DNA from 2 places in the Subtercola frigoramans genome. Region 1 is predicted to be linked to the other one. Evidence: predicted binding sites of a transcription regulator. Region 1 holds the regulator's gene; the other holds the start of a gene.
What was found. Region 1 encodes HspR, which represses chaperone genes until heat shock. Its sites were predicted from a motif close to AAGTTGAGTCNNNNNGACTCAACTT; they were not measured.
Positions count from the first base shown of each region.

Region 2: a site for HspR is predicted at 6,872-6,896, ahead of JOE66_RS03640 (ATP-dependent Clp protease ATP-binding subunit). Genes of this name have one in related genera too.

Region 1 covers NZ_JAFBBU010000001.1:3,494,079-3,504,088, forward strand. The annotation lists gene JOE66_RS16100 (nitroreductase family protein) at 191-787, shown strand; gene acs (acetate--CoA ligase) at 972-3,110, shown strand; gene JOE66_RS16110 (ATP-dependent Clp protease ATP-binding subunit) at 3,310-5,499, opposite strand; gene mptB (polyprenol phosphomannose-dependent alpha 1,6 mannosyltransferase MptB) at 5,640-7,214, shown strand; gene JOE66_RS16120 (Cof-type HAD-IIB family hydrolase) at 7,238-8,116, opposite strand; gene JOE66_RS16125 (heat shock protein transcriptional repressor HspR) at 8,163-8,579, opposite strand; gene JOE66_RS16130 (DnaJ C-terminal domain-containing protein) at 8,644-9,645, opposite strand; gene JOE66_RS16135 (nucleotide exchange factor GrpE) at 9,638-10,010, opposite strand, start outside.
Region 2 covers NZ_JAFBBU010000001.1:753,015-763,024, reverse strand. The annotation lists gene JOE66_RS03670 (VOC family protein) at 1-137, shown strand, start outside; gene JOE66_RS03665 (DUF8686 domain-containing protein) at 144-1,151, opposite strand; gene JOE66_RS03660 (hypothetical protein) at 1,360-2,262, shown strand; gene JOE66_RS03655 (PfkB family carbohydrate kinase) at 2,272-3,216, opposite strand; gene JOE66_RS03650 (VOC family protein) at 3,271-3,675, opposite strand; gene JOE66_RS03645 (helix-turn-helix transcriptional regulator) at 3,686-4,141, opposite strand; gene JOE66_RS03640 (ATP-dependent Clp protease ATP-binding subunit) at 4,271-6,856, opposite strand; gene JOE66_RS03635 (ATP-binding cassette domain-containing protein) at 7,027-7,785, opposite strand; gene JOE66_RS03630 (ABC transporter permease) at 7,782-8,816, opposite strand; gene JOE66_RS03625 (substrate-binding domain-containing protein) at 8,957-9,967, opposite strand.

The DNA.
Region 1 (10,010 bases):
TTGGCTGTACCAACTTCTGCGGCATCGGACGAGGAATAGCAGCAGAAGTTGGTACACCCAAGTGCGGGGCGGTAGGACGGGACCGAGGAACGATACGCTCGCATGGAATATTGTGCGAGAACACATGTTGTACAGAACGTGGCAACGGCGCCTCACCATCACTGGCAGAGAATCCCAAGGAGCCACAACCATGACACTCATCGACACCACTGCGCCCACTCGCACCGCTGAAACCAGCACCCCCATTCTCGACGTTCTGGCAGAGCGCTGGAGCCCGCGGTCCTTCGACCCCACTGCAGATGTCACCGAAGCAGACCTCACCGCAGCCCTCGAAGCAGCCCGCTGGTCGGCATCAGCGGCCAACACGCAGCCGTGGAAGTTCATCGTCGCCCGCCGCGGCACCCCGACGTTCGACCTGATCAACGAGAACCTGATGGGCTTCAACCAGGTCTGGACGCCGAACGCGGCAGTGCTGATCGTCAACGTCGCCGAGGTCATCGACGAGAGCGGCAAGCCGCAGCGCTGGGCCTTGTACGACCTCGGGCAGGCTGCCGCGAGCCTCGCGATCCAGGCTCACGCCGACGGGCTGCATGTGCACCAGATGGGCGGCATCCAGGCTGAAGGACTTCGCACTGCGTTCGGCCTCGACGAGCGGTGGGAGCCCCTGACCGTCACCGCACTCGGCGTGGTCGCCCCCGCTGCCGACCTTCCTGACGAGGCGACGCGCGCCCGTGAGGTTGCGCCGCGCGTGCGCAAGCCCCTCGCCGAGATCGTCGTCGGTCTCTGACCTCAACGCCGGTTGAGGGAGGCGAGCGCGGCGGGCATAGCCCGGCGTATCGAAACCCCCACACGAAACTGGTTTCGATACGCCCCACAGGTGGGGCTACTCAACCGACGGCCAAGGGGCGGGCTGTTACATCGCGTGACGCGGGTGCGGCCGAAGCCTGCCGCGACGAGGTAGCGTCGAACGAGTGTCAGCCACCATCGAGAACCTCCTCAGCGAGAATCGCCTCTATCCGCCGAGCGAGGCGTTCTCCTCCGCCGCGAACGTCGACGCCGGTGAATATGAACGTGCAGCCGCCGATCCCGTCGCCCACTGGGAACAGCAGGCAGATCGCCTCGACTGGCACGAGCGCTGGCACACGGCGCACACCTGGCAGCCCGCCACCCCGCTCTCCCGCGGAGACGCGTGGACGGCGTTTGGCAACGGCAGCGTCGAAAGCGATCCGAGCGCCATCGGCATGGCACCCGCAGACTTCACCGGACTGGATGTCGACGGCGAACCCCTGCTGAGCATCCCGAGCGCCCAGTGGTTCGTCGGCGGAAAACTGAACGTCGCCGTCAACTGTGTCGACCGGCACGTGGGTGCGGGTCGAGGCGACGTGGTCGCAATCAACTTCGAGGGCGAGCCGGGCGACCGCGAGCAGATCACCTACTCCGAGCTTCAGCGCCGCGTGGCGAAGGCCGCGAACGCGCTCACTGCTCTCGGTATCGTGGCCGGCGACCGTGTCGTCGTGTACCTGCCCGTCATCCCCGAGACGATCGTCGTCACGTTGGCGATCGCGCGTATCGGGGCAATCCACTCGCTCGTGTTCGGTGGGTTCTCGGCCGAGGCGCTGAAGTTCCGGGTCGAAGACACGGGCGCCAAGCTGCTGGTCACCAGCGACGGGCAGTTCCGGCGGGGCAAGGCTGTGCCGGTCAAGGCGAACGCCGACGAGGCCGTGGCCGGCCCCGAGAACGGCGTGAACACCGTCGAGCATGTGCTGGTCATCCGTCGCACCGGAGACCTCACACCCGAGCTGCCGTGGACCCCCGGGCGCGACGTGTGGTGGCACGACGTGGTCGACACGCAGCCAGACACACACGAGGCAGAGTACTTCGACTCCGAGCATCCACTGTTCATCATCTACACCAGCGGCACGACCGGTAAACCCAAGGGCCTCGTGCACACCAGCGGGGGCTACCTGACGCAGGCCAGCTGGAGCCACTGGGCCGCCTTCGACGCAAAGCCCACCGACGTCTACTGGTGCACCGCCGACCTCGCCTGGGTCACCGCACACACCTACGTTCTCTACGGCCCGTTTTCGAACGGTGCGACGAGCGTCATCTACGAGGGCACGCCGAACACCCCGCACTCTGGCCGGCACTTCGAGATCATCGAACGGTACGGCGTCACCACGTACTACACGGCACCAACGCTGATCCGCACGTTCATGACGTGGTTCCCCGACCGTTTGCCGGGCGAGTTCGACCTGTCGAGCATCCGGCTGCTCGGTACCGTCGGTGAGGCGATCAACCCCGAGGCCTGGGTGTGGTTCCACGAGCAGGTCGGCGGCGGGCGGGCGCCGATCGTCGACACCTGGTGGCAGTCAGAGACGGGCTCGGCCGTCATTGCGCCGTTGCCCGGCGTCACCACGCTGAAGCCCGGCTCAGCAACGTTCGCGCTGCCCGGACTCACCGCGCGCATCGTCGACGAGCAGGGCGAACAGGTGCCGTTCGGATCAGGGGGCTACCTCGTTCTCGACGGTACGTGGCCGTCGATGGCCCGAACCGTCTGGGGCAACCCCGAGCGATACCGCGACTCGTACTGGCGGAAGTACGCGGCACAGGGCTTCTTCTTTGCCGGCGACGGCGCCAAGTACGACCACGAGGGCTACATCTGGCTGCTTGGGCGCGTCGACGACGTGATCAACGTGTCGGGGCACCGCCTCTCGACCATCGAGATCGAGTCGGCGCTGGTTTCGCACGCGCACGTCGGCGAAGCAGGCGTGGTCGGGGTCACCGACGCGACGACGGGCGAGGCGATCGCCGCGTTCGTGATCCCCTCCCGCGACATCTCGGCTCAGGACGCTGCAGACCCCGCCTTCTGGGCGACCCTCGAGGCCGAGCTGGCCGCCGTTCTGCGCGCGCATGTGACCCGCGAGATCGGCGCCATCGCCAAGCCTCGTGACCTCATCGTCGTGCCGGACCTGCCGAAGACACGTTCGGGCAAGATCATGCGGCGCCTGCTCGGCGATCTGGTGGATGGCCGCCCCCTCGGCGACACGACGTCGCTGCAAGACGAAACCGTGCCTCACCGCATCGCCGCCATTCTTGCATCCAGACCCTGACCCTGCGCGCTGGAGCTATAAGCGAGCATCCAGTGGATGCTCGCCGCGACGCCAGCGCCGACAGAGCTACGCTCTGTCGGGACAACGCGATTGCGATCCACCTCACCGCACCCCGGCCAGGCAAGAACGCAATCGTCGGCCCTCGTTCAAACCGACACGCTATTCGCGTCGGTTCGGCTCAGGGCCGACGATTGCGTTTTCAGTCGAGCGGCACGACCTCCTCGGCCGGCGCAACGGTCAGCCCACTGCCGTCGCCGGCCAACCCCACGTACACCGTCTGCCCGTCACGTACGGCTCCGGAGAGCAGCTGCATCGAGAGCCGGTCGTCGATCTCGTGCTGCATGAGCCGGCGCAACGGCCGGGCACCGTACACGGGATCGTAGCCGCGCTCAGCAAGCCAGGCCCGGGCATCCGGAGTCACAGCCAGCGACAGCCCGCGCTCGGAGACCCGCTGCGCGAGGCGATCGACATACAGCGACACGATCTGGGCCAGGTCGTCGTGAGTGAGAGCCGAGAACACCACAATGTCGTCGAGCCGGTTGATGAACTCGGGTTTGAACGCCTGGCGAACAACGCCGAGCACGAGCTCCTCCTTCGTGGCATCTGACAGCGACTGGTCGACGAGATACTGCGAACCGAGGTTCGAGGTGAGAATCAGGATGGTGTTGCGAAAGTCGACCGTACGACCCTGCCCGTCGGTGAGCCGGCCGTCGTCGAGCACCTGCAGCAACACGTCGAAGACCTCGGGGTGGGCCTTCTCGACCTCGTCCATCAGCACCACAGAGTACGGACGCCGTCGCACCGCCTCGGTGAGCTGCCCGCCCTGCTCGTACCCGATGTAGCCGGGAGGCGCACCGAGGAGCCTCGCGACAGAGTGCTTCTCGCCGTACTCGCTCATGTCGATTCGGATCATGGCGCGTTCGTCGTCGAACAGGAATTCGGCGAGCGCCTTCGCCAGCTCGGTCTTGCCCACGCCGGTCGGCCCGAGGAACAGGAACGACCCGGTCGGCCGGTTCGGGTCGGAGATGCCGGCGCGAGTGCGCCGCACGGCGTCGGCGACCGCGCGCACGGCGGGCTTCTGCCCGATGAGCCGCTTACCGAGTTCTGCCTCGAGGTTCAGCAGCTTCTCGGTCTCGCCCTGGGTGAGCTTGTCGACGGGAATGCCCGTCCAGGCCGCGATGACCGAAGCGATCTCGGCCTCGGTGACCTGGTCGCTCACCATCCGCGGAGTATCGGGGTTCTGTTCGGCGTTCTCAGCCTCGCGCAACTGCCGCTCCATGACGGGGATGTCTCCGTACAGGAGCCGGGATGCCCGTTCGAGGTTGCCCTCGCGCTGCGCCCGTTCGGCTGCCACCCTCGCGGCATCGAGCTGGGTCTTCAGCTCGCCGACCCGGTTCAGTACCGCGCGCTCCTTGTCCCAGCGCTCCTGCAGCACCGTCAGTTCGGCCTGGCGCGTGCCGAGGTCGAGGCGAAGTTTCTCGAGGCGCTGCTTGCTCGCCTCGTCTTTCTCCTTTTTGAGCGCCAGCTCTTCGAGTTTCAACCGGTCGACACTGCGCCGCAGCTCGTCGATCTCGACCGGTGCCGAGTCGATCTCCATGCGCAGGCGTGAGGCAGCTTCGTCGATCAGGTCGATCGCCTTGTCGGGAAGCTGGCGACCGGTGATGTACCGGTTCGAGAGCGAGGCCGCCGCAACGAGCGCGGCGTCGGCGATAGACACCTTGTGGTGCGCCTCGTAGCGCTCCTTGAGCCCGCGCAGAATGGCGATGGTGTCTTCGACGCTCGGCTCACCCACGAACACCTGCTGGAACCGCCGTTCGAGGGCCGCGTCCTTCTCGATGAATTCGCGGTATTCGTCGAGCGTGGTCGCCCCGATGAGCCGCAGTTCGCCGCGCGCGAGCATGGGCTTCAGCATGTTCGACGCTGCGACGGAGCCTTCGCCCCCGCCCGCCCCCATCAGCGTGTGGAGCTCGTCGACGAAGGTGATGATCTCGCCGTCGGCGTCATTGATCTCCTTCAGCACAGCCTTGAGTCGCTCTTCGAACTCCCCGCGGTACTTCGCGCCGGCGACGAGAGCCGCGAGGTCGAGCGAGACGAGCTGTTTGCCCTTCAGCGAGTCGGCGACGTCTCCGGCAACGATGCGCTGGGCGAGCCCTTCCACCACGGCGGTCTTTCCGACGCCGGGCTCACCGATGAGGACCGGGTTGTTCTTGGTGCGGCGCGTCAGAACCTGGCTGACCCGACGGATCTCGGCATCGCGGCCGATCACCGGGTCGAGTTTTCCGCTTGCCGCGATCTCGGTGAGGTTGACGCCGTATTTCTGCAGCGCGCTCTGCTCCTCGTCGCCCTGCTGGCCACCGTTCTGGCCACCCTGCTGACCGCCTTGCGGCATGTGATTTCTCCTGTGTTCCATGAACTCGGGTCTAGAAAGTTGAGTCCTTTGCACTCAACTTTACGCTTTCGTCCGCTAGATTTCCAGTGTTTGAGTGATCATCACCCCGTTATCAGCCGGTTCAACATAAAGTGTTCACAGTGAAGAGTATTTTGAGGCGTGAACTGGGGTCCCCGCTCATCCTTGGCCTGGTGGGGTCTCTCTTCATCGCGCTCGGCTCCCTCGCCGTCGGCTGGCTCGGCCCCGGCTCGAATGTTCGCAGCTGGGCTTTCATCGACGCGCTGCGTTCGAACGTCTTTCTCGTGCACGCCGCCACCATCGTGGTCATCGCGGCCAGCCTGCTGCTGGTGATCGCCTGGCTCAAACTCGGCGTGCAATTGCGATCGAACCCGGCGGATGCCCTGCGGCGCGTCATCGTCGCCGCAGGCGTCTGGGCGGTTCCCCTCATCGTCGCGGTTCCCCTGTATTCGCGCGACCTCTTCGCCTACGTCGGCCAGGGCAGGCTCATGGTGGGCGGCTTCAACCCCTACCTCGACGGCATCTCAGCGATCCAGGGCTGGTTCAACATCGGGGTCGACCCGCTCTGGGCGAGCGCGAAGACGCCGTATGGGCCCGTCTACCTCTGGATCGAGCAGGTGGTCGTCGGGTCGGTCGGCACCTCGCCCATCACCGCCGTTGCCATCTTCCGGCTCATCGCCGTGCTGGGCGTGGCGGGCATCGCCTTCTACGCGTACCGCATCGCACGGCTGCGCGGGCTCGACCCCTCGCAGGTGCTGTGGCTCGTTCTCGGGAGCCCGATCATCATGTTCAACTTCATCGTGGGTGGCCACAACGACGCCTTGATGCTCGCCTTCCTGATCGCCGGCATGTACTACGCCATGATCAAACGGCCGATCATCGGCACCATCCTCGTGACGCTCGCGATCGGGGTGAAACCCATCGCCCTGATCGCCCTGCCTGTCATCGGCATCATCTGGGCGGGCCAGAACCGCACCGTCCGCAGCACAATCAAGTACTGGGTCGCCACGGCCGCGATCTCATTCGCCATTCTGGGTGTGCTCGGTTACGCCATGAATGTCGGGTTCGGCTGGATCTTCACCCTCGCGACCCCGGGGGCCGTGGCCCACTGGTATGCGCCGATCAACATCCTCGCGATCGGGCTCGGCGGGGCGTTCGGGGCCGTCGGCCTCGACGGCGAGATCGGCGCGAACATCATCAAGTACACAGCGATGGCACTCATGGCGGTGATCGTTGTGTGGCTGATGCTCACCAAGCGCAACATCGACCCCATGATGCGCCTCAGCTTCGCGTTCGCTGCGCTGGTTCTCTCCTCAGCGGTCATCCACCCGTGGTACGCCGCGTGGGTCATTGTGCTCTTCGCCGTCTCCGGCGTGCGCGCCGGTCTCCAGACGCACCTCATCGTCTCGGCCTCGATCTTCTTCGCCTGCGTGAGCATCGCCGAAGGCATGGACATCTCCGACGCCGTGCAGGGTGACGTCGGCGCGGCAATCCTGCGAACCGTGATCATCTCCGGCGGGGCCATCGCGCTGATCGCCGCCTACTGCATCCACGAAGACCTGTCGATCGCACTGCTTCGCCAACGAATCCGCGAGGCCAGGCAGCGCTGGGCCGTTTCACGCGCATCGACCGGCACCTCGCGACGTGCGTCCGGGCGTCCTGCATCCCACCCGGCGAAGACCCTCACCAAGCCCTGACGGGCAACGCTCCCTCGGGCGCGTCAGAGGCCGAGCTTGTCGACCCAGTGGCTGAGGAACGCAGCGCCCGCCTCGTCGTGGATCAGGTCGCCCTCGACGATGACCGGGTACGGCTTCTCGAGTATGCCGTCGGAGGGCCGAACATCCACGTGGGCGACCTCGTACCCCGCCGCGTGCAGGTAGTCGGCCATCTTGTAGTCGCTGCGCGAGTCGCCGACGGTTCGCCAGAGCGGCGGCAGGTCGCCCTCTTCGATGAAGTGCGACAGCGCGCGCTCGGCGCCGCGGTCTTTGTCGAGCGTCACCGATTCGACGTCGGTCGAGATGATCGTCGGGTCGATGCGGAACGGGATGTGCCCCGCCGCATTCCTGACCTCGCGGTCGCCGTAGCGCGCACCCAGTCCACGCTCCACCAGGGCGTCGAAGGCGACCTCGTTGTACCGCAATTGGGCACGCTGGTACGTCTCGGCATCGACCGTCGTCAACTGCTCGACAGACACCATGGCGAGCTTGGTCTCGTCGAAGAACATCAGCTCGCTGAACTGCTCGCGAACGACGGCACGGATGCCCGCGGCGAACTCGGCCGGCAACGCCACCGTCTCGTCGACCTGCGTCTCACCAGCACCCTCCGGTCCGACCGTGAACCAGACAGCACCCTTCTCGGCGACCACGAACATGCGCCCCCCGTTCGCCAGGGCTGCGCCGAGCCCCCTGGCCAGCAGCGGCGCGATGACCTGCTCCTTGACGAAGTCGGCTGACCGGCCCGTGATGAACGCAATCGGCACGCCGCCCGCCGTCAGGGTGACGAGGTCGGTGAGGATGCTCGGCAGCACGACTGACCGCGTGACAGGTGAGGCGATGGGCCCGTCGATGTCGAGAAGAAGGCCGAGTGCGGGGGTCGTCATGCCCCCATTCTCCCATCCCCGTCACACGCCGGTTGAGTAGCGGGGCTTAGGGGCGCCAGACCACCACTTCGGTGCGGCGCTGGGCGCGAACCCCACTCTTGAGGCTGACAACATCACCCTCGAGGCCTGCGGCAAACACACGCCGGCCCGGGCGGTTGAGAAGTTCATCGGCGAGGGCGGTCTCGAGCTCGCGCACACGCCTGGCCAGCTGCTGATTGACGTTCTCCAGCTCGAGGATGCGCCTGATGCCCTCGAGTGAGATGCCCTCGGCACCCAGCCGGGCTATCTCTCGCAACTGCATGACATCACGAAGCGAGTACCGCCTCGACTTGCCAGCCGTGCGGCTGGGGCTGACCAGCCCCAGCCGATCGTACTGGCGCAGGGTCTGCGGGTGCATCTCCGCGAGTTCGGCGGCGACCGCGATGGCAAACAGTGGAGCGTTCTCGTCTACTGGCATTGTCATCGCAGGTCACCTCACCGTTCTGTTGGATTCGCGGGCACTGGGCTGGTGGGCTGGCGCCGTTCTTCTACTCGTGCGCCTTGGCCAGGAGTTCGGCACGCGGGTTCTCCTGGGGCTCCAGCGCGTGGAACGCCTCGAGTGCATCGCGTGCCTCCGGCGAAAGGTGCGACGGAACCGCCACCTGAACGACAGCGAGCAGGTCGCCCGTGCCCTTCGGCGTGTCGACCCCGCGGCCCTTGACCCGCAGCACACGGCCGCTGGGTGTACCGGCACCGACCCGCAGTTTCACGGGCTCGCCGCCCAGGGTCGGCACCTCGATTGTCGCCCCGAGGGTCGCCTCGACGAAGGTGACGGGCACGTTGACCCGGAGGTTCAGCCCGTCGCGTTCGAAGATCGGATGCTTCCGCACAGCAATCGTCAGAACGATGTCGCCGGCCTCGCCGCCGTCAGGGCTGGCTTCGCCCTTGCCACGCAGTTTGATCTTCTGCCCGTCAGAGACGCCGGCAGGGATCTTGACCGTGATGGTCTTGCCCTCTGACGTCTGCAGCTTGATGGTGTCGCCCTTGGTCGCGGTGAGGAAGTCCACCGTGGTTCGTGCGGCGACATCACGCCCGCGGGTCGGCCCGCCGTAGCCGCGGAACCCGCCGCTGGGCTGGCCGAATCCGGGCTGGCTGCCACCGAACATGCCGCCGAGAAGGTCGTCGAAACCGCCCTGCTGGTAGGAGTAGCTCGTGTTCGCTCCACCACCGCCACGACCTCCACCGAACATGCCACCGAAGACGTCTTCGAAGCCGCCGCCCTGGCCCTGGCCACCCGCCGTGAAGCGGGCGCCAGAACCCATCGCGCGAATCTGGTCGTACTCCTTGCGCTGTTCGGGGTCGGCGAGAACCGAGTGGGCTTCGCTGATCTCCTTGAACTTCGCCTCGGCGGCAGCGTCACCCGGGTTGGAGTCGGGGTGGAACTGCCGCGCGAGCTTGCGATACTGCTTCTTCAGGTCGGCAGGCGTGACATCTTTCGACACCTCGAGGACTTTGTAGAAGTCCTTGTCGAACCAATCCTGGCTAGCCATTCGGCACCGCTACGACAACCTTCGCCGCGCGGAGCAGCGTCGAACCGAGGTAGTAACCGGTCTCGACGACATCAGAGATGGTCTCGACCTGCACGTCTGCGCTCGGCTGCTGGAAGATCGCCTCGTGCAGCTGGGGATCGAAGGCCTCGCCGGCAGCACCGAAGGGCTTGAGGCCGAAACGCTCGACTCCGGTGCGGAGTTTCGCCGCAATGGAGGCGAATGGCCCCTCGGCGAGGTCGCCGTGCTTCTCAGCACGGTCGAAGTCGTCGAGAACCGGCAGCAGAACCTTCACCACGTCGCCGACCGTTCGTTCACGCTCGACCTCACGGTTGGCTTCGGTGCGCTTGCGATAGTTGGCGTACTCA
Region 2 (10,010 bases), 2.7 Mb from region 1:
ACATCGCCGCGGCGACGACCCTGGCAGAAATGCTCGGAGCGCGGCGGTCCGGCGAGGTTCACCACGACACGGCCGGGTCATTCCAGGTGCTGCTCGACCCCGAAGGCAACGAATGGTGCGTGGTGAGACCGGCCTGATGGAGGCTATTGCGCTGGTGCTCCTTCTGGAGCTTCCGGAGCTTCCGGTTGATCTTCAGCGCTCGGTGCGTCGGGAACACTCGGGCTCCCCCACTTGACCCACGCTGAAACGTAGATCGCCAGCCCGGCTATCAGGCCCACGATCACCCACAGCACGATCAGAAAGTCGATCCATGAACCGATCGGCGGCGACCCTGGAAGAAAGGTGCGCAGCGGAATCGTCGCGAAGAGCATCGCACCCATCCAGCTCATGAACGACGCCTCGACCTTGCGCCGCCCGCGATAGACCGTGATCGCCACGAAGAGCACCAGCACCGGCATCACGATCATGAGCCCCAGCAGCACGATGCCGAAGGCGACGGTGCTCGCCGAACGGGTGGCTGCGACAGAGAGTACGGGCAGGTCCTCCGTTTCGCCGGCCACCGTGACGTTCACTGTGTCGGTCGGCACCTCCCGACCCGCCAGGCTCCACCCCGGCATGTCTCCCGTGAGGTAGACCTTCGTGGGAACCGGTGTCGCAACGCCGTCTGCCATCGTGTATGCGATCACAACCAGATTCTGCTGGCGATAGGAGTCGAACGGCCATTTCTCCACCTCGCCCGGCGTCAGCAGCGTCACCGTCTTGGTGCCGGGGATCGAGTCCTTCGCAAAGTCGATCGATTGGTTGCCTTCGACGGGCGAGATGATCACACTGACCTGTTCCGGGAGAAACGCGGAGTCGACGGGCTGGATCTGGTCGGAGGTCACGAGCTTGAGTTGCATGGTGATGCTCTCGGCGACAGGGTTGACGGCCTGCGGGGTGAGCAACACCGTCACTCCACCGGCTGGAGCAGTGGAGTCCTTCTCGCTCAGGGAGACCACGCGTCCACTTGAGGCATACAGCAGGACGACGCCGACATACACGAGCACCGCGAGTGCGACCGCGCCGACGAGAATCCACCGCCTGCGGGATGCCCGGCCGCGGCCGGGCGCAGGCGGGGCTCCCCTCGGGGTCGGCATCTGGTGCGTTGTCACAAGGCGAGCCTATCGAGCGGGCTGCTGCCGGGCATCCACTCATCGCTGGCATGTGACAGAAGTGGGCCGAGCGTGCCGTGCGGTCTGATGAGCGCGCCCTGCGGTCTGAATCGTTATGAGCGGTGGAGGCAGAACCGTGCTTGCTGGCACTCGAGTGGGTGAGAATGAGCGAAGGCGACACACGGCGCCGACCTGGGGGGACACGGAGATGCCACAGAGGCACATATCGACTGGCCGTCGGCACACTCTGGCTGTCGTTCTCTCCCTCGCTGCAGGGCTTGCATTGAGTGGATGCGCCACGGGAACCATCGGCCAGGCTTCGACGGCGACGCCGTCTGCCACCATCCAGACGACGTCACCCGATCCCAGCCCGGCCGGCACGACGGCAGGGCCGCACATCTCACTGGCCACCAATGGTTTCACCGCTCCCTCGTGGGGAACATCGGGGTTGACCGCGGCGCTCGACGGTTTCGCGGCAGACACGACGTACCCAGTGACAGTGTCGTCGCACTACCCCGGGGAGAAGTCGCCTCCCGCGGTCTTCTTCGAAGTCGAGACGACTCCGGTAACGGTCACGACGGATTCCTCTGGCCGGGCAACCCTCACGTGGGTGCCGGACGACTTCCCGCGCGCCTTCACCAACAGTGGTGAGAGCGGCACGCTCATCGACAGCTTCATCAAGGTCACGACCCCCGACGACCAGGAGATCCTCAGCGCCCCGCTCCAGCTTGCCTTGCGGCCGGTCAGAGAGGTGACGGTCACCGCTTCCGCGTCCTGCGTCGCACAATCGGAGATCTCGGGCAACGGAAGTGGGGTCGGCGTAGCTCTCACCGGGCTGGTGCCGAAGGAGGAGGGCTTCGTCGTGGTGCCGTCGGTCGATGCCGACGGCGTGATGGTCGGTGGTTTTGTCGCCGTCGGCCAGTACCGCGCAGACGAGGCAGGGGCCGCCTCCGTCTCGCTGAAGAACGGCAGCTCGGACTACCTCGTGCCGCTGTCGTCGGTCATTGCTCCCGAGCGGTATGAGATTCAGTGGTCGAGAAATTTTCGCGACCCCGTGACCGACGGCGGAAGCTCCGGGATTCCCTTGCAGGTGGGCGGTTGCAGCCAGTAGAGCGCCCAGTCAGACTGCGGCCGCACGCACCGCCGAGCGCACGATGAAGTCGGCAGCAGCAACGTTGGCCTCGGCGACGGCCGCGACCGCGTCACCGCTGTGGAAGTACGAGAGTGCGAATTCGGCGCTGAACACATCACCCGTGCCGATGGCCTGGCCGACGGTGTCGATGGGGTGCGCGGCGACATGCGTGGCAGAGCCCGCGCTGAAGATGGTGGCCCCTGCGCTGTTCTGGGTGACGACGAATCGAACCCGTGGGTAGAGGCCCGACCAGTTCCTGGCGACGACCAGCGCGTCGGAGATGTCTTCGTCGGAGAAGACGACGAGGTCGAACAGCGGCAGGATTTCGGCGTGTTCGCTGAACGCACGCTTGACCACGACAGCATCGTCGGTGACATCGCGCAGATAGCCCTGGGCAATCAGAATCGTGACGGCGTGCGAGGGCACTCCGCCGGCGAGCTGGCGAACGTAGTCGGCCGTGAAAGTGGGCAGGAGCGGCGCGACGACCAGAATGTCGGTTGACGCCAGACGGGCGCTGATCGCCTCATTCAGAGGCACCGGTTCGGCTGCAGCAGACGCTTGGCACTCCTGACGACGCAGTCCGCCCTCAATGATGTTGCGGTACAGCATCGTCGTTCCCGCCTGCGGCGGGTTCAGAAAGTCGAGCCCTGCCCCGAGGCTCGGGAAGTCGTCGGCGTAGGGGGCGAGCACGCTCACGTCGTCGACCGAGTTCCTGCTGAACTGCGGGGCCATGAAGACCGCCGGCGAGCCGGCCGAACGCCTGGTCTCACCCGATCCGCTGCTGGCATTCGTGCCGTCGCCGGAACCGCCGCGGCCCAGGCTGTCGACGTTGGGCTCGTCGACAGCGCTATCGTCGTCAGCGCGGTTCTCGTCGATACACACGTGCCCAACGATCGTCACGCTCGGCGAGAGGGTTGCACTGAGAAGGTCCATTACACAGGGGTCAACTCGTGACTCGCTTGCCGTATTCCACGGCGGGACGCGGCCCTACACCGCCTGGTTGATACGAACCGTGTTACCCGAAGGGTCGCGGAACGCGCAGTCGCGCGGGCCCCACGGCTGGTCGATCGGCTCCTGCAGCACCTCGGCGCCCGCGGCCCGCACCCGCTCGAACGTCGCATCGAGGTCGTCGGTACTGAACACCATGATCGGCAGAACGCCCTTGGTCAACAATTCCTGCATGGCGTCGCCATCTGCTTGGGAGCGACCGGCGTGAGGCTCCGAGAGCACGATCTCGAGCCCGGGCTGCGCGTCGCTGCCGAGCGTGAGCCAGCGATAACCGCCGTTGGCCACGTCGTTGCGCACCGTGAAGCCGAGCGCATCACGGTAGAAGCCCAGCGACTCGTCGACATCATTGACCGTGATCTGGGAGTACCTGAGTGAAATCGTCATGCCAGCAACGCTAGACGGATGCCCGGGCCGCCGCTTCTCGAATCCTGCTCCCCTGCGGGGCACCGCCCGCCCGCCGTCGTGGCCGGGTCTGTTCCTGTGCGATCCTGGTCGGCATCGCGATCACGGCCAGGTGCTCTCGTGCCCGATACACGCTCGGAGGTTCGCCGACCAGCTCGGTGAACCGTGTGCTGAACGAACCGAGCGAGGTCGAGCCCACGGCCATGCACGCGTCGGTCACAGTCATGCCGGCCCGAAGCAGCGCCATCGACCGCTCGATGCGACGGGTCATGAGGTAGCCGTAGGGAGTCTCGCCGTACGCCGCGCGGAACAACCTGGAGAAGTGCGCGGGCGACATCAGGGCGCGCGCAGCCATGATCGGCACATCGAGCGGCTTCGCGAAGTCGCGGTCGATGAGGTCACGCGCCCGACGCAGGTGCGCGAGGTTTGCAAGCTCTGCTGGCGTCATGCGACGACAGTACCCCAGACCGCCCCCGTGAGCACGAACACCGACAGAGAAGCCCCGAACGGATTTCCTCCGTGGAGGTCGATCTCGTTCGGGGCCCTGCCGTGTGCGCCAGAGGGAACGCGAGTCGTATCAGGCAGCCAGGGGCAACCCGGCGTCGGCCAGGGAACCAGCAGCCACCACGAGGGAGCCATCGTGGGCATCGACGATGACGGAGCCACCGTCGCCCAGCGAACCTGTCACCAGGAGATCGGCGATGCGATCATCCACCTCGCGCTGGATGATGCGGCGCAGCGGGCGAGCACCATATTCGGGCTCGTACCCGGTTGAGGCGATCCAATCGATCGCAGCATCCGTCACCTCGATGGTGATGTCACGAGCAGCCAGACGGGCGCTGGTCGCCCCGAGCAGCAGCCCGACGATCTCACGCAGCTGCGCGGTCTCGAGTTTTCTGAACAGCACGATCTCGTCGATGCGGTTCAAGAACTCGGGGCGCATCGCTTCGCGAAGCTTGCCCATCACGCGGTCACGAAGCGCCTTGTCACTGCCGAAACCGCCGCCAGCTGTCGGGTCGGCCACGAAGCCGATGGCCCCGCCCCGGCTCGCCAGGAACTCCGAACCGAGGTTCGAAGTCATGATGATGACGGTGTTGCGGAAGTCGACCGTGCGGCCCTGGCCGTCGGTCAGGCGACCGTCGTCGAGCACCTGCAGAAGCAGATTGAACACGTCGGGGTGCGCCTTCTCGATCTCATCGAACAGGATGACCGAATAGGGGTTGCGGCGAACACGCTCGGTCAGCTGGCCGGCCTCGTCGTAGCCGACGTAGCCGGGAGCGGCGCCGACCAGGCGCGACACCGTGTGGCGCTCACCGAACTCGCTCATGTCGAAGCGCAGCATGGCCTTCTCGTCCCCGAAGAGGCTCGAGGCGAGCGTCTTTGCGAGCTCGGTCTTGCCGACGCCGGTCGGGCCGAGAAAGAGGAAACTGCCCACGGGCCGACTCTGGTCGCCCATGCCGGTGCGATTGCGGCGAACGGCTTTGGCGACGACGGTAACGGCATCATTCTGGCCGATCACCCGCTCGTGCAGCTCGGTCTCGAGCAGTGCGAGGCGCTCGCGGTCGACCTGGCTGAGGCGAGAAGCCGGGATGCCCGTGGCACGCGAGATCACGGCTGCGATCTCGGGCTCACCGACGACGGTAGACGAATTCGGTGTGCCCGCCGAGGCGTGACCAGCCGAGCCCGCAGAGAGTTTGGCGTGCACCGTCTCGATCTCGTCGCGCAGACGTGAAGCCTCTTCGTAGTGCTCCGCCGCAACGGCGGAGTTCTTCGAGGCCTCAAGCTCGGCGAGGTGCTCCAGCAGGGCAGAAGCGTCGAACTTCAGACCCAGCTTGAGACGCAGGCGTGCACCGGCCTGGTCGATCAGGTCGATCGCCTTGTCGGGCAGGAAACGGTCGGTGACGTAGCGCGCCGACAGCTCGACGGAGGCACGGATCGCCTCGTCGGTGTAGCTCACGCCGTGGTGGTCTTCATACGCCCCACGGAGACCCGTGAGGATCTTCACGGCGTCTTCAATGCTCGGTTCGCCGACCACGACGGGCTGGAAGCGGCGCTCCAGGGCCGGGTCCTTCTCGATCGAGCGGTACTCCTTCAAGGTCGTCGCACCAACCAGGTGCAGGTCACCCTTCGCCAGGCGAGGCTTGAGGATGTTGCCGGCGTCCATGCCACCCTCGCCAGAGCCTCCGGCACCGACAACGGTGTGCAGCTCGTCGATGAAGACGATCAACTCGGACTTGTGGGCTGCGATCTCGTCCATGAGCGTGGTCAGACGCTCCTCGAAGTCACCACGGTACTTCGTGCCCGCCAGCATCGCCGGCAGGTCGAGCGATACCACGCGCTTTCCGCGCAATTGCTCGGGAACCCTGCCGTCGACGATGGCCTGGGCGATACCGCCGATGATCGCCGTCTTGCCGACGCCGGCCTCCCCGATCAGAACAGGGTTGTTCTTCGTACGACGAGAGAGGATCTCGATGGTCTGCTCGATCTCGTCGGCGCGACCGATCACGGGGTCGAGGTCGCCTTCGCGAGCCATCTCGGTGAGGTCGGTGCCGAACTTGTCGAGCATCGGGGTTTCAGACTCCGGTGCCGTGGGCGACGTCGGGTCAGACGCCTCGCCCGCACTGACGGTCTCGCGCATTCCGGCCTGCAGGGCATCCGGAGTCACACCGGCGGCAGCAAGAACCTGCCCAGCCGGTGAATCCTGATTGATGACCAGCGCGAAGAAGAGGTGCTCGGGGTCGATGTAGGTCGAGCCGGATGCCCGGGCGACCTGGTACGCGTGAAAAAGGGCGCGCTGGGCCGACTGGGTCAGCGAAGGCAGAACGTCGGGGCGTTCGGTCGACGACTGCGGCAGGCGCTGCTCGGCGGCGTGCGCTATCGCCGAGGGGCTCGCGCCGAGGCGGGTGATCGCGTCGGAGGCCGGTTGTTGCTCAGCGATGACCCGGAGAACGTGCAGCGCGTCGAGCTCGCTCTGGCCGTGGGAGAGGGCGAACTGGCCGGCCTCGGCCAGTACCTCGTGCGTGCGCCGGCTCATGAGCCTGCTGATGTCGATGGGACGACCGGCTTGGGCGGCGCGCTCACCCTGCAGGTAGCGGGCGAGGAATTCGTCGAATGAACTGGAGCCTTCGGCTGCGGGGCCGAGGTTGTCGGGCGAAGTGGGCAAGTGGTCCTCCTGTGAAACTTGAGTGCCTTCGTATCAAGTTAACGCACACGAGGTGACTCTATTCCCTGAAGGAGCTGTGAACCCTGGGCGGGCCGTAAACACAGAAAAGCTGCGACCACCGGAGAACCACGAGTTCCCGGCAGCCGCAGCTGACCTGTTCACGAAAGCGGTCAGACGAGCAGACCGGTGATCGTGCCGAGCAGGGTGTCCACGTCGAAATCCGCCGTGGGTGCGTCTTTGACGATCTTGCCGAGTCGCAGCACGACGACACGGTCGGTGACCTCCAGCACGTGAGGCAGGGTGTGCGAAATGAAGATCACACCCAGGCCCTTCGCTTTGGCGGCACGGATGACCTGCAGAACTTCCTTCGACTGTCTCGCGCCCAGGTGGTTCGTGGGCTCATCGAGGATGATGACTTTGCGCGCCCACGACACGGCACGGCCGATGGCGACAGCCTGGCGTTGCCCACCGGAGAGCTGGGAGACGGGGCGATTCGACGCCGGTACCGCGATACCGACACGCTCGAGGTCGGCGTGGGCTTCAGCATCCATTCGTTTCTGGGCCAGGAAGCCGAGCTTGCCCAGCAGACCGGGGCTTGGAATCTCGCGCCCCAGAAAGACATTGGAACTCACCGAGAGATGCGGGGCGAGGCTCGACTCCTGGTAGAGGGTCTCGACGCCGGCTTCGAGCGCTTCGTGCGGGCTCTTCCAGTGGCGTTCGACTCCCTCGAGCAGGATCTGGCCGGAGTCGGGTTGGTGTGCTCCGGCGAGTGCCTTGACGAGCGTGGACTTGCCGGCGCCGTTGTCACCGACAAGGCCGATGACCTCGCCGGCCCTGACGCTGAGGCTCACATCGTCGAGAGCGACGACACTGCCGTACTTCTTGGAGATGTTGCGTACTTCGTAGAGAGGTGCATCTGCGAGGGTCATGAGCGTCTTCCGTTCGCGCGCAGGGCCTGCAGCGAGACCGCTGCGGCGATGAGGATGGCGACGACGACCTGCTTCCAGTTCGGTTCGACGCCGATGATGATGAGGCCACTGGTCACTGTCGCGAGGATGAGCGAGCCGAGAACGGTTCCCGACATGCGGCCGACACCGCCCGAGAGGGCGACACCACCGATCACGACCGCGGCGATGGCATCGAGCTCGTCTCCGACACCGGAGGTCGGGGCACCCGAACCGAGACGGATGTAGAGGAACATGCCGGCCAGACCCGAGAGCAGACCCGACAGAACGTAGACCTTCGTCAGGTGACGCTTCACGTTGATACCGGCGGCGAGGGCGGCGAAGGAGTTGGAGCCGATCGCGTAGGTGTACCGGCCGAAGCGGGCCTTGTGAAGAAAGAGACCGGCGATCACGACGATGATGATGACGAAGATCAGCGGCCACGAGAGCGGGCCTAGCCACGGCACGCTGAGCAGAATGGCGCTCTGCGGGCCCTCACCGATCGGCGCACCGCCGGTGAGCACGATCGACATTCCGCCGGCGGCACCCAAGGTTGCGAGGGTTGCGATGAACGGCACGAGGTGCAGCTTGTTGATGAGCACCGAGTTGACGAAACCGACGAGCACACCGGTCGCCGCCGCCACGAGCGTTCCGATGAAGATCGTGATGCCGTCGTTCTGGCCGGCGGCAGTCATCGCCTGCATGGCGTACGCCGCGATCACGCCGGAGAAACCCAGGGTCGCCCCGACCGAGAGGTCGATTCCGCCCGAAATGACGACGAACGTCTCCGCAACCGCGATCAGGACGATGGGGCCCCAGTCGAGCAGGATGTTGCCGAACACGTCGACGGTGAAGAAGACGGGGTTCAGAACGGAGAAGACGATCACCATTCCGATCAGGACCAGCAGGAGGATGGTCTGCTGGTTGGTGAGCAGCTCGATGAACCGCTTGCCGGGACTGACAGGCGGTTGCGCGCCTGAGCCCGGCTTCAGTTCGATTGTTTCGGTGATTGCCACGGGGGTGCCTTTCGCGTCGTATGAAGACAGCGTCGAGAAATGCATGCGGTGATGCTCGGGCATGCGGTGGTGAGTTGAGGGGGGTGCGGCTTCGCCGATCACATTCGGGTGATGACCGGCGAAGCCGCAGTACAGGGTGCCTACTGGACGTAGGTGTACTTCGTCAGGTCTGCTGCCGAAGTGTCTTTGTTCAGCGTGATGTTCGGCAGGGTGACCTTGGCTTCGATGCCAGTGGTCTTGTTGCCATTGTCGATGTAGGTGTGGCACGCGTCGACGGCCTGTTTGGCTTCTTCGGCCGGGTTCTGGGCGATGAGTGCGGTGAAGACGCCCTTGCCGATCAGATCGACGTTGGACTTATATGCGTCGTAGCCGATGAGCGCGACCTTACCCGTGAGGCCCTTTGCCTGGAGAGCAGACGAGGCGCCGGTGGCGTTGGTGCCGTCGATGGCGAAGATTCCCGCAAGGTCGGGGTACTTGGTCAGCCAGTTGCTCACGTTGCTGTCAGCGGTGGCTGCCTGCGACTGCGAGTAGGCGGTGTCGACGAGTTCGATGCCCGGGTACTTCGCTGCGAGCTGGTCTTTGAAGCCCTTGAGGCGGTCGACGTTGGTGGTCGCGGTGGCCGAGGTCAGGCCGGCAACGACCTTGTAACTGCCGCCGGACTTGTAGCCGATCGCCGTAGCCATCTGGTCGGCAGCGGCCTGGCCACCCTGAACGTTGTCTCCGGTGATGAACGAGATGACGTTGCTGAGGTCGGTGACGTGAGTGTCGACGTTGACCACAGGGATCTTCGCTGCAGTTGCCTTCGTGACCGAAGCCTGGAGCGCGTCAGGATCGGTCGGGATCAGCACGAGGCAGTCCGGCTTCTGCGCCAGCACCTGGTCGACGATGGGAATCTGTGTTGCCGGCGAGTAGAGCGAGGGGTCGCCCTGCCAGATCAGTTTGTCGCCCTTGGCAGCTGTCTCCGCAGCAGCGCCGACATTCATCGCCTTGAAGAACGGATCTGCCTCTGCGCCCATGACGAAGGCGATGGTGAGCTGCTTCGCTCCGCCTGCGGTCGAACCTGCAGTGGTCGAGCCACTGCAGCCGGAAGCGACGAGAAGCAGCGATGCTGCCACACTGACTGCTCCGACGGTCTGAACGATACGTTTCATTTCGGGTAACTCTCCTTTGAGTGCGATTCGACTCTCTCACTTT